DNA from 3 places in the Dactylosporangium sp. NBC_01737 genome. Region 3 is predicted to be linked to each of the others. Evidence: riboswitches for the same ligand, from Rfam matches in the RefSeq annotation. Region 3 holds a riboswitch; each other region holds the start of a gene.

Region 1 (4,701 bases), 4.0 Mb from region 3:
GTTGGCCAGCCTCGCGACTCCATCTCGGCGACCAGCGCGCGGGCCTGCGTCTCCGCCTCGTCGACCGACACGCGACCCGAGTCGCCTTCGGTCAGGCCGAGGGCCTCACGCAGACCGGGCAGCGCGGCCACGGTGCCGCCCCACATCTGCCTGGCCCGCAGCATCGCCAGGACCAGGTCGACGCGGGCCTCACCCGACGGCGCCACCCCGAGCACGTGCAGCCCGTCGCGGATCTGCACGTCCTTGATCTCGCACAGCCAGCCGTCGATGTGCAGGATCAGCTCGTCGAAGCCGTCCTCGCCGGGCCGGTCGGCCAGGCCCAGGTCGTGGTCGAGGCGGGCGGCCTGGATCAGCGTCCAGATCTGGGCGCGGATCGCGGGCAGCTTCGCCGGGTCGAGGGCCGCGATCGTCGCGTGCTCGTCGAGGAGTTGCTCGAGGCGGGCGATGTCACCGTAGGAGTCCGCGCGCGCCATCGGCGGGATCAGGTGGTCGACGAGGGTCGCGTGCGCCCGGCGCTTCGCCTGGGTGCCCTCGCCGGGGTCGTTGACCAGGAACGGGTAGATCAGCGGCAGGTTGCCCAGCGCCGCGTCGGCGCCGCAGGACGCGGACAGCCCGACGGTCTTGCCGGGCAGCCATTCGAGGTTGCCGTGCTTGCCGACGTGCACGACCGCGTGCGCGCCGAACTCGTCGGCGAGCCACCGGTACGCGGCCAGGTAGTGGTGGCTGGGCGGCAGGTCGGGGTCGTGGTAGATCGCGACGGGGTTCTCCCCGAACCCGCGCGGCGGCTGCACCATGACCACCACGTTGTCCTCGCGCAGCGCGGCGAGCACGATCTCGCCGTCCGGGTCGCGGGACGTGTCGACGAACAGCTCGCCGGGCGCGGGGCCCCAGTGCCGCTCCATCGAGGCGCGCAGGTCGGCCGGCAGCGTGGCGAACCAGGCCTTGTAGCGGCCGGCGGAGATCCTGATCGGGTTGCCCCGCAGCTGGTCCTCGGTGAGCCAGTTGACATCCTGCCCACCGGCGGCGATGAGCGTGTGCATGAGCGCGTCGCCGTCCTTCGGGAAGCCGTCCGCGCCCTGATACCCCTGTGCGTGCATCGCGTCGAGGAGCCGGACCACGCTCGCGGGCGTGTCGAGGCCGACGGCGTTGCCGATCCGGGCGTGTTTCGTCGGGTATGCGCTGAGCATCACCACGACCTTGCGCTGCGCGGCGGGCAGGTGCCGCAGCCGGGCGTGCCCGACGGCGATCCCGGCGACCCGGCCGGCCCGCTCGGGGTCGGCGACATAGACGGTCAGCCCGTCGGCGTCGACCTCCTTGAACGAGAACGGCACCGTGATGATCCGGCCGTCGAACTCGGGGATCGCGACCTGCGTGGCGGTGTCCAGCGGCGACAGGCCGTCGTCGTTGGCGTCCCAGGTGTCGCGGGCGCTGGTCAGGCACAGCCCCTGCAGGATCGGCACGTCGAGCGCGGCCAGTGCGCCGACGTCCCACGCCTCGTCCTCGCCGCCGGCCTGCGCGTCGGCGGGGCGGGTGCCGCCCGCGGCGAGGACGGTGACGATGAGCGCGTCGGCCTGCCGCAGCGTGTCGAGCAGCTCCGCCGGGGCGGTGCGCAGCGACGACGCGAACACGGGCAGCGCCCGGCCGCCGGCGTCCTCGATCGCCTCGCAGAGCGTCTCCACGAACGCGGTGTTGCCGGCGAGGTGGTGCGCCCGGTAGTAGATGACCGCGACCGTCGGGCCGTCAGCTTTTGCGGGGCGCTCCAGCGGCCCCCAGGTCGGGGTCGTCGCCGGGGGCGCGAACCCGTGCCCGGTCAGCAGGATCGTGTCGGACAGGAAGTTGTGCAGCTCACCCAGGTTGGCCGGGCCGCCCTCGGTGAAGTACTTGTGCGCGTCCGCGGCGACCCCGGCGGGCACCGTCGAGTGCGACATCAGCTCGGCGTCGGGCAGCTGCTCGCCGCCGAGCAGGACCACGGGCAGGGGCAGCCGCAGCAGCGTGTCGAAGCCCTCCTGCCAGTCGCGGTAGCCCCCCAGGAACCGCACGACGACCAGGTCGGCGCCCTCGGCCAGGGCCGGCAGGTCCTCCACGGCGGTGCGGGACGGGTTGGCCAGCCGGAACGCGGCGCCGCTCGCGCGGGCGCTGAGCAGGTCGGTGTCGGACGTCGACAGGAGCAGGATCACGCCAGGGTCCTCCCTCGGGGTCCGCGCCCCAAGTCGGTCGGGAAAGGTCCGGCGTCGGAGAGTCTCCTGGCTCCCGGATCGGCGCTCGCCTCCGGCCTTCCCGGGTGTGTCACCCGGTGGCCGTCGTCGGAGGTCCACTCCCCGGTCACAGTGGCGGGACCGCGCCGGATTGACACCGGCTTCCTCCACACGTCGCCGTACAGCACCGCCAACTCTCCTGGACAGCGCTGTCTTGAGTCAAGCGAGGTGCTGCGCAGTAGTATCCGGCCCGTGCAGGCTGCCAGTGGACGCGACGCTCCGGACCGGTGCCCGGGCGCCGTGCAGGTCCATGCGGCGGCCGACGGTGGCCTGGCCCGGGTCCGGCTGCCCGGCGGCAGGCTGGGCGTGGACGCGCTCGCCGTGCTCCGCCGCGCGGCGCTCGACCTCGGCGACCCGGCGCTGGAGCTGACGTCTCGGGGAAACATCCAGGTCAGGGCGCTGCGGCCGGGTGCGGAGGTGGAGCTGGCCGCGCGGCTGTCCGGCGTGGGGCTGCTGCCGTCGGACACGCACGAGCGGGTCCGCAACATCATCGCCAGCCCGCTCAGCGGCCGCGACGGCCTCGGCGCGCTGGACGTGCGGCCGGTGGTGGCCGCGTACGACGCCCTGCTGTGCGCCGACCCCGCCCTGGCCGCACTTCCCGGCCGGTTCCTGGTCACCGTCGACGACGGGCGCGGCGACGTGACCGCGCTCGGCGGCGACGTGGGCCTGCACGGCGACCGCCTCACCCTGGCCGGCACGATGACGTCCTGCGGCGGGGACGACCCGGCCGACCTGCTGATCCGGGCCACCAGGGCGTTCCTGGCCGAGCGGGCCGAGCAGGGCGGCACGGCGTGGCGCCTGGCGGAGCTGACCGACGGCCCGGCGCGGGTCGCGGCGCGGCTCGGCGCCTCCTGCGGCCTTGGGGCCGTCCACGACGGCGCCGGCCCGGGGCTCGTCCACCGCGGTGCCGGCCCGGGGCTCGTCCACCGCGGCGCCGGCCCGGTGGTCGGGTGGACGCCGCAGACCGGCGGGCTGGCCGCGCTGACCGTCGTCGTCCCCCTCGGGCTGCTCACCCAGGCACAGTCCGCGGCGCTCGTGGAAGCCGCGCCGGGGGAGATCATCGTCACGCCGTGGCGGACCGTCGTCGTGCCGGACGTGTCCGTCGCACAAGCTGGACCCGTCGAGGCACTGTTGACGGCGGCGGGGCTCGGCACCGACCCCGCCTCCCCGTGGGCCGGGGTCACCGCGTGCGCCGGCCGGCCCGGCTGCGCCAAGGCCCTCGCCGACGTGCGGGCCGACGCCCGCGCGGCCGTCGAGGCGGGCACGGTGCCGGGGGACCTGCCCGTGCACTGGGTCGGCTGCGAACGGCGCTGCGGCGCACCGAAGGGAAGGCACGTGGAGATGCTCGCGACCGCCGACGGCTACCTGGTGGTCTCGTGACCGCGTACGACTACGTCAAGGACGGCGCGGAGATCTACCGGCGGTCGTTCGCGACGATCCGGGCCGAGGCCGACCTGTCCGGCCTGCCCGCGGACGTCGCCCAGGTCACCGTCCGCATGATCCACGCGTGCGGGATGGTGGACCTGGCCGCCGACGTCGGCTACAGCCACGATGTGGTCCGCCTCGCCCGCGCGGCGTTGCGCGACGGCGCCCCGATCCTCTGCGACGCGCAGATGGTCGCCTCCGGCGTGACCCGGGCGAGACTGCCCCGCGACAACGAGGTCCTGTGCACCCTGCGCGACCCCCGGGTGCCGGCGCTCGCCGCCGAGCTCGGCACGACCCGCAGCGCCGCCGCCCTCGAACTGTGGGGCGAGCGCCTCGCCGGCGCCGTCGTCGCGGTCGGCAACGCGCCGACGGCGCTGTTCCGGCTCCTGGAGATGATCGAGGCGGGCGCGCCGCGACCGGCGGCGGTGCTCGGCATCCCCGTCGGGTTCATCGGCGCGGCCGAGTCGAAGGCGGCCCTGGCGGCGTCGGACCTGCCGCACCTGGTCGTGCACGGCCGCCGTGGCGGCAGCGCGATGACGGCCGCCGCCGTCAACGCGATCGCGGACGAGAAGGAATGACCACAGTGGACGGTGCAGGGGTGACGGGGCGGCTGTACGGCGTAGGTCTCGGACCGGGCGACCCGGAGCTGATGACGGTGAAGGCGGCCCGGCTCGTCACCGCCGCGCCCGTGGTCGCGTTCCACAGCGCCCGCCACGGACGCAGCATCGCGAGGTCGATCGCGGCGCCGTACCTGCGCGAAGGCCAGATCGAGGAGGCCCTGGTCTATCCGGTCACCACCGAGGAGATCGGCGACTACCGCACGGTCATCGAGGAGCACTACGACGCGTGGGCGGCCCGGCTCGCCGCGCACCTCGACGCGGGCCGCGACGTGGTCGTGCTCTGCGAGGGCGACCCGTTCTTCTACGGCTCCTACATGCACATGCACAAGCGGCTGGCGCACCGGTACCCGACCGAGGTCGTGCCGGGCGTCACCTCCGTCGCCGGCGCGTCGGCGGTGCTG
Region 2 (4,701 bases), 4.1 Mb from region 3:
TCAGGTCGGGGTGCGCGTCCCGGCCGGTGATGACGACGTGCTGGTTGCCGGGCCGGTCCCGCAGCGTGGCGACGACGTCGGCGACGTCGACCCAGCCCCACTTCATCGGGTACGTGAACTCGTCGAGCACGTAGAACCGGTGCGCCTCGGCGGCCAGGTCGCGCTTGATCTGCTCCCAGCCCTCGGCGGCCTCGGCGGCGTGGTCGCGGTCGGCGCCGGGCCGCTGGATCCAGGACCAGCCCTCGCCCATCTTCTGCCAGACGACCGGACCGCCCTTGCCGGTCTCGCCGAGCGCCTTGAGCGCGGTCTCCTCGCCGACCTTCCACTTCGGGCTCTTCACGAACTGGTACACGGCGATCGGCCAGCCGGCGCTCCACGCGCGCAGCGCCATCCCGAACGCGGCGGTCGACTTGCCCTTGCCCTGGCCCGTGTGGACGGCCAGGACGTGCTGCCTGCGGCGCTGGCGGGTGGTGAGCCCGTCGTCGGGCACGCTCTCGACCTTGCCCTGCGGCATGTTCAGCTCCCCACGGTGGACAGGGCCGACAGCGGGACGCAGTCGGCGGACAGGGCGCGGGCGAGGCGCCGGGCGAGGCCGAGCCGGACGGGTCCGGACTCGCAGTCCACGACCACGGCGGGGACGCCGGCGAGCGCGGGCGCGACGGTCAGCGGGTCGGCGCCGCTGGTCGCCCGGCCGTCGGTGACGATGACGAGCAGGGGCCGGCGGCGGGCGTCGCGGCGCCGCTCGCCGTGCAGCGCGCGGGCGGCCTGGCGAAGCCCGGCCGCGAGGGGCGTGCGGCCGCCGGTGCGCAGCTCGGCCAGGCGCAGCACGCCGACCTCGTGGCTGGCGGTCGGCTCGAGGACGGTCGCGGCCTCCGCACCGCGGAAGGTGATCATGCCGACCTTGTCGCGGCGCTGATACGCGTCGCGCAGCAGCGACAGCACGGCGGTCTTCACGACCGTCATGCGCTGCCGGGCGGCCATCGAGCCGGACGCGTCGACGACGAACAGCACCAGGTTGGCCTCCCGGCCCACCTTGACCGCCTCGCGGAGGTCCTGGGCGTGCACGCTGCGGGAGCCGCGCAACGCCGCGGCGCGCACGCTGTCGGGCAGGTGCAGGCTGACGAGCTTGCCGCCGGTGGGCTGCCGTGACCGCACGACCCGCCCGTGCCGCCCGTGCGCGGGTGAGCGCCGGCCGGCGTGGGCGCCCTGCTGCCGGTTGGCCCGGCCGCCGATCTTCAGCAGCCGCGTTTTGTACGGCGCCTGCGCGAACGCCAGCTCCCCCGCCGGCTGCGTGACCGGCCCGCCGGAGGATTCACCCGGCGTGGGTTCGACCTGCGAGGGCGGCGCCTGCGCGGCGTGATCGCCGGTGGGCGGCGGACCTGTCGGCGGCGGACCGGGGTTGTCCGGTGCGCCGCCAGGACCGCCGCCGCCGTCGCCGGAATCGGCCGGTTCTCCGGCGGTGGACGGGCCGCCGGTATCAGGGTCGTCGTCGGGATCGTCGGGGTTGGCGGGGTCGTCGTCGGCGTCGTCGTCCGGGTCGTCGGAGTCGTCGCCGAGCTCCTGGTCCAGGATCTCCTCCAGGCGCTCCTGATCCGCGCCCGGCGGGTCGAGCGGGTCGCGCCGGCGCCGGTGCGGCAGGGCGAGCCGGGCCGCGTCGCGCAGGTCGTCCTTCGTCACCACGGTCCGGCCGTGCCAGGCGGCCAGCGCGACCGCGGTGCGGGCCACGACGATGTCGGCGCGCAGCCCGTCCACCCTGTAGGCCAGGCAGATCCGCGCGATCCGGTCCAGCTGACGGTCCGGCAGCGTCACCCCGGGCAGCGCGCGCCGGGCGGTGGCGATCCGGGCGGCGAGCGCGGCGTCCTCCTCGATGAAGCGGGCCGCGAACGTCTCGGGGTCCAGCTCGTACGCCAGGCGCCGCCGCACCACCTCGGCCCGGGGTGCGGGCGTGGTCGGCGACGTGACCCCGACGACCAGGCCGAACCGGTCGACGAGCTGCGGGCGCGGCTCGCCCTCCTCCGGGTTCATGGTGCCGACGAGGAGGAACCTGGCGGCGTGCTTGACGGAGACCCCGTCGCGCTCGACGTGGGCGCGGCCCATCGCGGCGGCGTCCAGGAGCAGGTCGACGAGGTGATCGGGCAGGAGGTTGACCTCGTCGACGTAGAGCACGCCGCGGTGGGCGGCGGCGAGCAGGCCGGGCTCGTAGGCCTTGACCCCGTCGCCGAGGGCCCGCTGCAGGTCAAGGGTGCCGACGACCCGGTCCTCGGTCGCGCCGACGGGCAGCTCCACCAGAGCGGAGCGGCGGCGCGAGGCGGGCGTGTCCAGGGAGTGCGGGCCGTCGGGGCAGGACGGGTCGGGCGCGGCCGGGTCGCAGGCGAAGCGGCAGCCGGCGACGACGTCGACCTCCGGCAGCAGCGTGGCGAGGCCCCGCACGACGGTCGACTTGGCGGTGCCCTTCTCACCCCGGACGAGGACCCCGCCGATCGCCGGGGACACGGCCGTGAGCAGCAGGGCGAGGCGCAGGTCGGGCAGGCCGACCACGGCCGAGAACGGATACGGCGACGTCAACGGGCACATCCTTATCGAGCGGGTCCGCGCCCGCCGGTCATGGCATGAGCGGCCGGAGTCTCCTGACTCCCGGATCGCCGCCGCCCCCCGACCTTCCGGCCGTGTGCGGCCGTGGTCCGAGCCCTGGAGGGTGGCTCCCCGGTCACAGTGGCGGGACCGTCCCAGACTCGCACTGGGTTCCTCCCTATGACCGCTCGGGGTTCATCGTGTCCCACGGCTCCCAGTGACGTCAACGTGACCCAAATCCTTCGGTACCGCCGGACCGGGCCGAACAGGTGACGTGGGCAGGACCGTGGCGCACGCCCTCCTGTGTGTCGTGCTGACCGCAGGTCTGCTGGTCGCGGCCGTGCACCGGCGGCTGCCGCCGCTCGCGCCGGAGACGTCGGTGGCGCCGCCCGGCACCCGCGCCATGTGGCTGAGCGACGCGCAGGTCGAGCAGTACCAGCAGCGGGTCGTCGCCGACCCCGGGTTCGCCGACCGGCTCACCGGCCAGATCCAGCTGACCTGCGGATCCGCGACCAGCTGAGCGCCCCGATCGCGGCGGCCGTCCCCGTTACCGGAGGGCGGCCCTGCGGCGTTTCTTCTCCGGCTGCACCGGTGCCCGCCGGGCGGCGAGCCAGATCATGGCGCCGACACCCACGATGAGCAGCCCCGGCAGCAGCCAGTCGGTGAGCACGAACGGCGTCGCCGGGGTCGCGGGCGGCGGCAGCGCCTGCTGCGGCCCGGCGGTCGGCCCGGCGGTCGCCGCCGGGGCGCTCTCCTTGCTCAGCGCCCGGGTCAGCGCCTCGGACGGCCCGGCCGTCGGCGCGGTCCAGCCCGCCGGTGCCGCCGTCGCCGGGCCGCTGTAGGTGAACCGCAGCTGCCCCTTCACCGCCTCACCGTCGGAGGCGACCGACTGGTACGCCACGACGTACAGCCCCTGCTCCGGCCAGTGCGACACGGTGACCAGCGCCGGGAACCCGGTGTTGTAGACCTTCGGCTCGAACTTCCCGTCGACCAGGAAGTACTCCTGGACGGGCTTGTCCAGGCGCTTCGGCTCCCCGCCGCGCCACCCGCCGTCGACCCGCTGCCCCGACGGCGCGGTGACGGTGAACCACGCGAAGGACGCCGGCTGCTCGGTGAAGTACAGCGACACGTCGGCCCGCGGCTGGTCCACGGTGCTGTCCTGCACCGGGTCGGACATCGCCAGCTGCCCGTGCGCGGCCGCGGGCCCCGCCGGCAGCACGACGCCGAGCGCGGCGACGATCGTCAGCACCGCGAGCCGGATCGTAGTGACCGTTTTCGTGCTGCCCGATCGCATCGGCACATGATGCCGGGTTCCCCCGTGAGCGACAAGACGCTAAATTCACGTCCCTAACGAACCCGCCGCCCCGGGAGCCTGCTTCGTGCCTGCCGTCCGCCCCATCGTCGCCGCCGCCTGCCTGCTCGCGTTCCTCACCGCCGGCTGCGACTCGTCCCCTCCGTCCACCGCCGCCGGCACACCGGCGCCGGCCGCGTCGACCAGTATCGCGACCGTCCCGGGGACCGACGCGCCATCGCCGGCCGCCGCGTCGACGTCCGCGGCCGCCTCGCCGGTCTCCGCGGTCGACAAGGAGATCGTCGTCACCGTCGCGAAGCGGAAGGTCACCCCGCCGACCGGCCGGATCGAGGTCGGCAAGGGCGGCCTGGTGCGCATCACGGTCACCTCCGACGTGGCCGACGAGCTGCACGTCCACGGCTACGACAAGACCCTGACGCTGCCGGCCGGCACGCCGGCCTCGCTCGACCTGCGGGTCGACCGGACCGGGTTGTTCGAGGTGGAGACGCACTCGTCGCACCTGGTGCTCTTCCAGCTCGTGGTCCGTTGAACGCGGTGACCCCGGTCCTGGCGCACGGCGTCGGTGGCCGCCAGGACCTGCCGCTCACCCTGGGCCAGCTGCTCGTCGGCGCCGCCGCCGCGCTCATCGTGTCGTTCCTGGTGCTCGGTGTGGCGTGGCGCTCGCCGCGGCTCGACCCCGCCGCCGGACGACCGATCGGGGCGTTCGCCGTGCCCGCCGTCGTGCCGCGGCTGCTCGGCATCGCGCTGCTCGGGGTGCTGGCGTGGACGTTCACGCTGCCCGACAGCGCCGACAACCCGGCCGCCGGGATCGTGTACGT
Region 3 (4,701 bases):
CGGCCAGCGCCCCGATCTCCGAGTACAGCGTCGTGGTGCCCAGTTCCTCGCGCCGCCGGTCGATGTATTCGGCGTAGTTCGTCGCGATGGCCACGATGCGTCCGCCGTGAATCCGGGCGAGGGTGTCGACGTCGAGGACGCCTTCATTCGCACCGACTGCCAGCATCTCCAGGTAATCCAAATACGCGCGGATCGCCGCCTTGGTCTTCGGGTCGTTCTCCGCCTCTTCCAGGAACCGCTTCACACTCGCGGCATCACGATCGTTCCATGGCAGCGCCGCTTTCAACTCCTGCCGGTACCGGGCCGTCTTCGCGACCGCGTCGATCGTCTCCCGCTTGCGCTGCCGCGCGCGTTCTTCCTCCTCGGCGAACGCGGCCTTTCGCGTTTCCTTCGCGCCCTGGCGGAGCTGCACCCCGACGAACAGCAGCGACCCGATGCCGATGACCAGCGTCGCGACCCCCAATGCGGTCGTCACCCATTCGAACGGGCTCAACGCTTCCGCCTCTTCTTGGCGTCCTCCCGCATCAGGTGCTCGACCATCTCCCGGCGTGCGGACCGCATCTCCTGCTCGCGCTCGCTTCGCCCCGACGACGCGGAACTGTCCGTCGCCCGCTGCGGTTTCACTGGTTTCGAGTCATCGCGCTTGCTCACCATTCGCCCCATTCTGTGATTCTGCATTCAGGCGCCGTTCGAAGACATCTGGAAATACCCCGCGCTCGGGGCCACCACTGCGCAGTTCACCCGGAGGGTTTGTGGGATCGATTCCGCATCCCAGTGTTGCAGGGCAGAAAGCGCATGTCGCCGGATGATCGGACAGGTTGATACGCCCGTGCGCCGCGAGCGACGTCCGCGCGGCGGGGACATCCGGGGATGTCCCCGCCGCGGACGGTCAGCTCAGCTCGGCGCGGACCTCCACCGCGGCCGCGACGAGCCGGGCGAGGGCCTCTTCGACCTCGGGGTAGCCGCGGGTCTTGAGCCCGCAGTCCGGGTTCACCCACAGCCGGTCGGCGGGCACGGCCGCGGCCGCGTGCCGTAGCGCACCGGTGATCTCGGACTGCTGCGGTACGCGCGGCGAGTGGATGTCGTACACGCCGGGTCCGATGCCGCGGGCGTAGCCGGCGGTGCGCAGGTCGGTGAGGATCTCCAGCTTCGAGCGGGACGCCTCGATGCTGGTCACGTCGGCGTCGAGGGCGTCGATCGCGGGCAGCACCTCGCCGAACTCCGAGTAGCACAGATGGGTGTGGATCTGGGTGTCGTCGGCGACGCCGCCGGTGGCGATCCGGAAGGCGGCCACCGCCCAGTCCAGGTACGCCCGCTGGCCGGCCCGGCGCAACGGCAGCAGCTCCCGCAGCGCCGGTTCGTCGACCTGGATGATGCCGATGCCGGCGGCCTCCAGGTCGGCGGCCTCGTCGCGCAGGGCGAGCGCGACCTGGTTGGCGGTGTCGGCCAGGGGCTGGTCGGTGCGCACGAACGACCAGGCGAGGATCGTGACCGGGCCGGTGAGCATGCCCTTCACCGGGCGGTTCGTCAGCGACTGGGCGTAGGTGGCCCAGCCGACCGTCATCGGCTCGGGGCGGCTGACGTCGCCGTAGATGATCGGCGGGCGCACGCAGCGGGACCCGTAGGACTGGACCCAGCCACGCGTGGTGGCGGCGAAGCCGACGAGCTGCTCGCCGAAGTACTGGACCATGTCGTTGCGCTCCGGCTCGCCGTGCACGAGCACGTCCAGGCCGAGCCGTTCCTGCAGGGCGATGACCTCGGCGATCTCGGACCGCATCCGCTCGGCGTAACCAGCAGCGTCGAGGGTACCGGCACGCAGCGCGGCGCGGGCCTGGCGCAGCCGGCCGGTCTGCGGGAAGGATCCGATCGTCGTGGTCGGCAGCGGCGGGAGCCCGAGCCGTTCCTGCTGGGCCTTCGCGCGGTCCGGGTACGCGCCGCGACTGGTGGCCGGCAGTTGCGCGAGGCGGGACCGGACCTCGTCGTCGCGCCATTGTGCGGGCGGTGCCCCTGGCGGTTCGGGCAGGACCGCCACCCCGTCGCGCAGGGCCCGGCCGAGCTGGACGACCTCGCCCGCCTTCTGCCGCGCGAACGCCAGCCGCGCCCGCAGCTGCTGGTCCAGGCCCGGTTCGTCGTCGAGGTCCACCGGTACGTGCAGCAGCGAGCACGACGTGGACACCACGACGTCGTCGGCGATGCCGGTGAGCACCGCGGCGCGGGCGACGGCGGCGCGCAGGTCGGTGCGCCAGATGTTGTGCCCGTCGACCAGCCCGGCGACGATCGTCCGGCCGGGGATCGGCCCGCAGCCGGCCAGCCGGGCGACGTTGCCGGGGCCGGCGACCAGGTCGATGCCGACCGCCTCGACGGGCGTGGCCAGCAGCGCCGGCAGCGCGTCGCCGAGCTCCCCGAAGTAGGACGCGACGAACAGCCGCGGCCGCTGCTGCAGGGCGCCGAGCCGCGTGTAGGCGGCCCGCAACGCGTCGACCTCGGCGGCCGTGCGGTCGGCGGTGTACGCCGGCTCGTCCAGCTGGACCCAGACGACCCCGGCGTCGGCGAGCTTGGCGAGCAGCTCCCCGTACACGGTGACGAGGTCGTCCAGGCGGTCGAACGGCCGGAACCCTTCCGGCGCGCCGGCCGCCGCCTTGGACAGCAGCAGGAACGTGGCCGGGCCGACCAGCACCGGGCGGGTCGTCATGCCCAGCTCGCGGCCCTCGGCGAACTCGGCGGCCGGCTTGCCCGGCCGGGCGACGAAGACGGTGTCCGGGCCGATCTCCGGGACCAGGTAGTGGTAGTTGGTGGCGAACCACTTCGTCAGCTCCAGCGCCGGTTCGCCGACGGTGCCGCGGGCCATCGCGAAGTACGTGTCGAGCTCGCCGAGGCCCAGGCGCCGGAACCGGTCCGGGACCGCGCCGACGGCGACCGCGGCGTCGAGCATGTGGTCGTAGAACGAGAACGTGTTCGACGGGATCGCGTCCACGCCGGTGCGGCGCAGGTCCCGCCACACGCCGGCGCGCAGCTGCGCGCCCACGCGGTGCAGTGCGGCCGCGTCGATGCGACCGGCCCAGTAGGACTCCAGGGCTCGTTTGAGCTCCCGGTCGGGGCCGATGCGCGGGTAGCCGAGCACGGTGCTCAGGCCGAATGGCGTCGTGGTCACGCCGGTGTCCCTTCCCTCGAGGTGGTCGACGACCACCCGGGAGGACACAGCACGGCGGACCGCGGCGCGAGACCCGCACCGGGTCGCCCTGGCCAGCCCGCGCAGCCGTCGGCGGCGTGCGCGGGGTCGCGCACGCGGTGCGGGCAGGTCTTCGGACTCGCGGGCACGACCGTCTCCGGTCACCTACTGGCCGTCGCTTCCCAGGCCCTCGCGGACCCAGTGCTCATGACGGCGGTCGTTCCTGCTCACCGCTGCGGGGCAGCCCCGGATTCTCACCGGGTTCCCTCTTACGACGCCCCTGCGGTGGCAGGAGCGAACCAGCACTGCGCGCCATGATACGTCGCCGCGGCTCAGGCGCCGCCGAGGCCGGCCTCGCGGGCCTTCACGATCGCCTGGGAACGGTCGGACACCTGCAGCTTGGTGAAGATGTTCGACACGTGGTTGCGCACGGTCTTGAGGCTGATCATCAGGTCGTGGGCGATCGTCGCGTTGCCCTTGCCGGCGGCGACGAGGTCCAGGACCTCCCGCTCCCGGTCGGTGAGCGACGGGAACGCCGCCGCGACCGACCCGGCGCCGGCGGCGAAGTGGGCGATGATCCGCTGGGCGATCTGCGGGCCGAAGATGGCCTCGCCCGCGGCGGCGGCGCGGATCGCGCGGACGATCTCGTCCTGCTCGGCACCCTTGAGCAGGTAGCCGCGGGCGCCGGCGCGCATGGCGGCGAAGACGGAGTCGTCGTCCTCGAACATCGTCAGCACCACGACCGCGGCCGTCGACCCTGCCGAAGTGGTTCGCCGTGGCCACCGTCGTCCTCGGCGTCGCCGGCGTCCTCGGCCCCGCGGCGATGGTGGTGTACCTGCTGCTGCCGCTGTGGCTGATCGCCGCCTCGGTGATCACGTCGTCGCCGCGCTCTCCCGTGCTCACCGCATCCGCCTGAGCGCGCACGCGGACTCCCCGACCGCCACGCCGGGCGGCCGGGGAGTTCCCGCGCTCAGCCCTCGACGACCGTGATGACGACGTTGCCGGTCTTGTGTCCACTGTCGACTTGGCGGTGGGCCTCGACGATCTCCGACAGCGGGTACGTGCGGTCGATGACGACGCGGATCCGTTGCTGGGCCAGCAGTTCGCGCAGCTCGGCGAGGGCGGCGTGCTTGCGCACCGACATGCCGGTGCGCACGCGGGGGCCGCCGGTGACCGCGGTCCGCCACGCGTGGACGTTGTTCACCAGGCCGGTCGTCGGCAGGTAGCAGCCGCGCGGGGCCAGGACCGGCCGGGACGCGGCGAACGAGCTGCGGCTGACGGTGTCGAAGACGACGTCGTAGCGTTCGCCGCTGGTGGTGAAGTCCTCGACGGTGTAGTCGAAGACGCGGCCGGCGCCGAGCTCCTTCACCAGCGCCGCGTTGCGGCCGCTGCAGACGGCGTGGACCTCCGCGCCGGCGTGGGCGGCGACCTGGACGGCGTACGTGCCGATGCTGCCGGACCCGCCGATGACCAGGACCCGCTGCCCGGCCCGGATCTTGGCGAGGGTGTGCAGGAAGTACCAGGCGGTGGTG

What was found. A riboswitch is a leader RNA that binds a small molecule or an ion and turns the genes downstream of it on or off. The one in region 3 is predicted to bind cobalamin.
Region 1: linked by a shared signal. The riboswitch ahead of cobN (cobaltochelatase subunit CobN) and the one ahead of metE (5-methyltetrahydropteroyltriglutamate--homocysteine S-methyltransferase) in region 3 are both predicted to bind cobalamin.
Region 2: linked by a shared signal. The riboswitch ahead of OHA72_RS59565 (VWA domain-containing protein) and the one ahead of metE (5-methyltetrahydropteroyltriglutamate--homocysteine S-methyltransferase) in region 3 are both predicted to bind cobalamin.

The regions. Positions count from the first base shown of each region.
Region 1 covers NZ_CP109153.1:12,859,468-12,864,168, reverse strand. Annotated here, with positions in the region: gene cobN (cobaltochelatase subunit CobN) at 1-2,177, opposite strand, end outside; cobalamin riboswitch at 2,217-2,402, opposite strand; gene OHA72_RS59370 (ferredoxin-like domain-containing protein) at 2,448-3,635, shown strand; gene OHA72_RS59365 (precorrin-8X methylmutase) at 3,632-4,258, shown strand; gene OHA72_RS59360 (precorrin-2 C(20)-methyltransferase) at 4,255-4,701, shown strand, end outside.
Region 2 covers NZ_CP109153.1:12,907,051-12,911,751, forward strand. Annotated here, with positions in the region: gene cobO (cob(I)yrinic acid a,c-diamide adenosyltransferase) at 1-514, opposite strand, end outside; gene OHA72_RS59565 (VWA domain-containing protein) at 517-2,565, opposite strand; cobalamin riboswitch at 2,622-2,747, opposite strand; gene OHA72_RS59570 (hypothetical protein) at 2,846-3,091, shown strand; gene OHA72_RS59575 (copper resistance CopC family protein) at 3,119-3,865, opposite strand; gene OHA72_RS59580 (hypothetical protein) at 3,951-4,412, shown strand; gene OHA72_RS59585 (hypothetical protein) at 4,418-4,701, shown strand, end outside.
Region 3 covers NZ_CP109153.1:8,816,175-8,820,875, reverse strand. Annotated here, with positions in the region: gene OHA72_RS40090 (DUF4760 domain-containing protein) at 1-493, opposite strand, end outside; gene metE (5-methyltetrahydropteroyltriglutamate--homocysteine S-methyltransferase) at 890-3,151, opposite strand; cobalamin riboswitch at 3,277-3,488, opposite strand; gene OHA72_RS40080 (LuxR C-terminal-related transcriptional regulator) at 3,502-3,897, opposite strand; gene OHA72_RS40075 (hypothetical protein) at 3,945-4,085, shown strand; gene OHA72_RS40070 (NAD(P)-dependent alcohol dehydrogenase) at 4,140-4,701, opposite strand, start outside.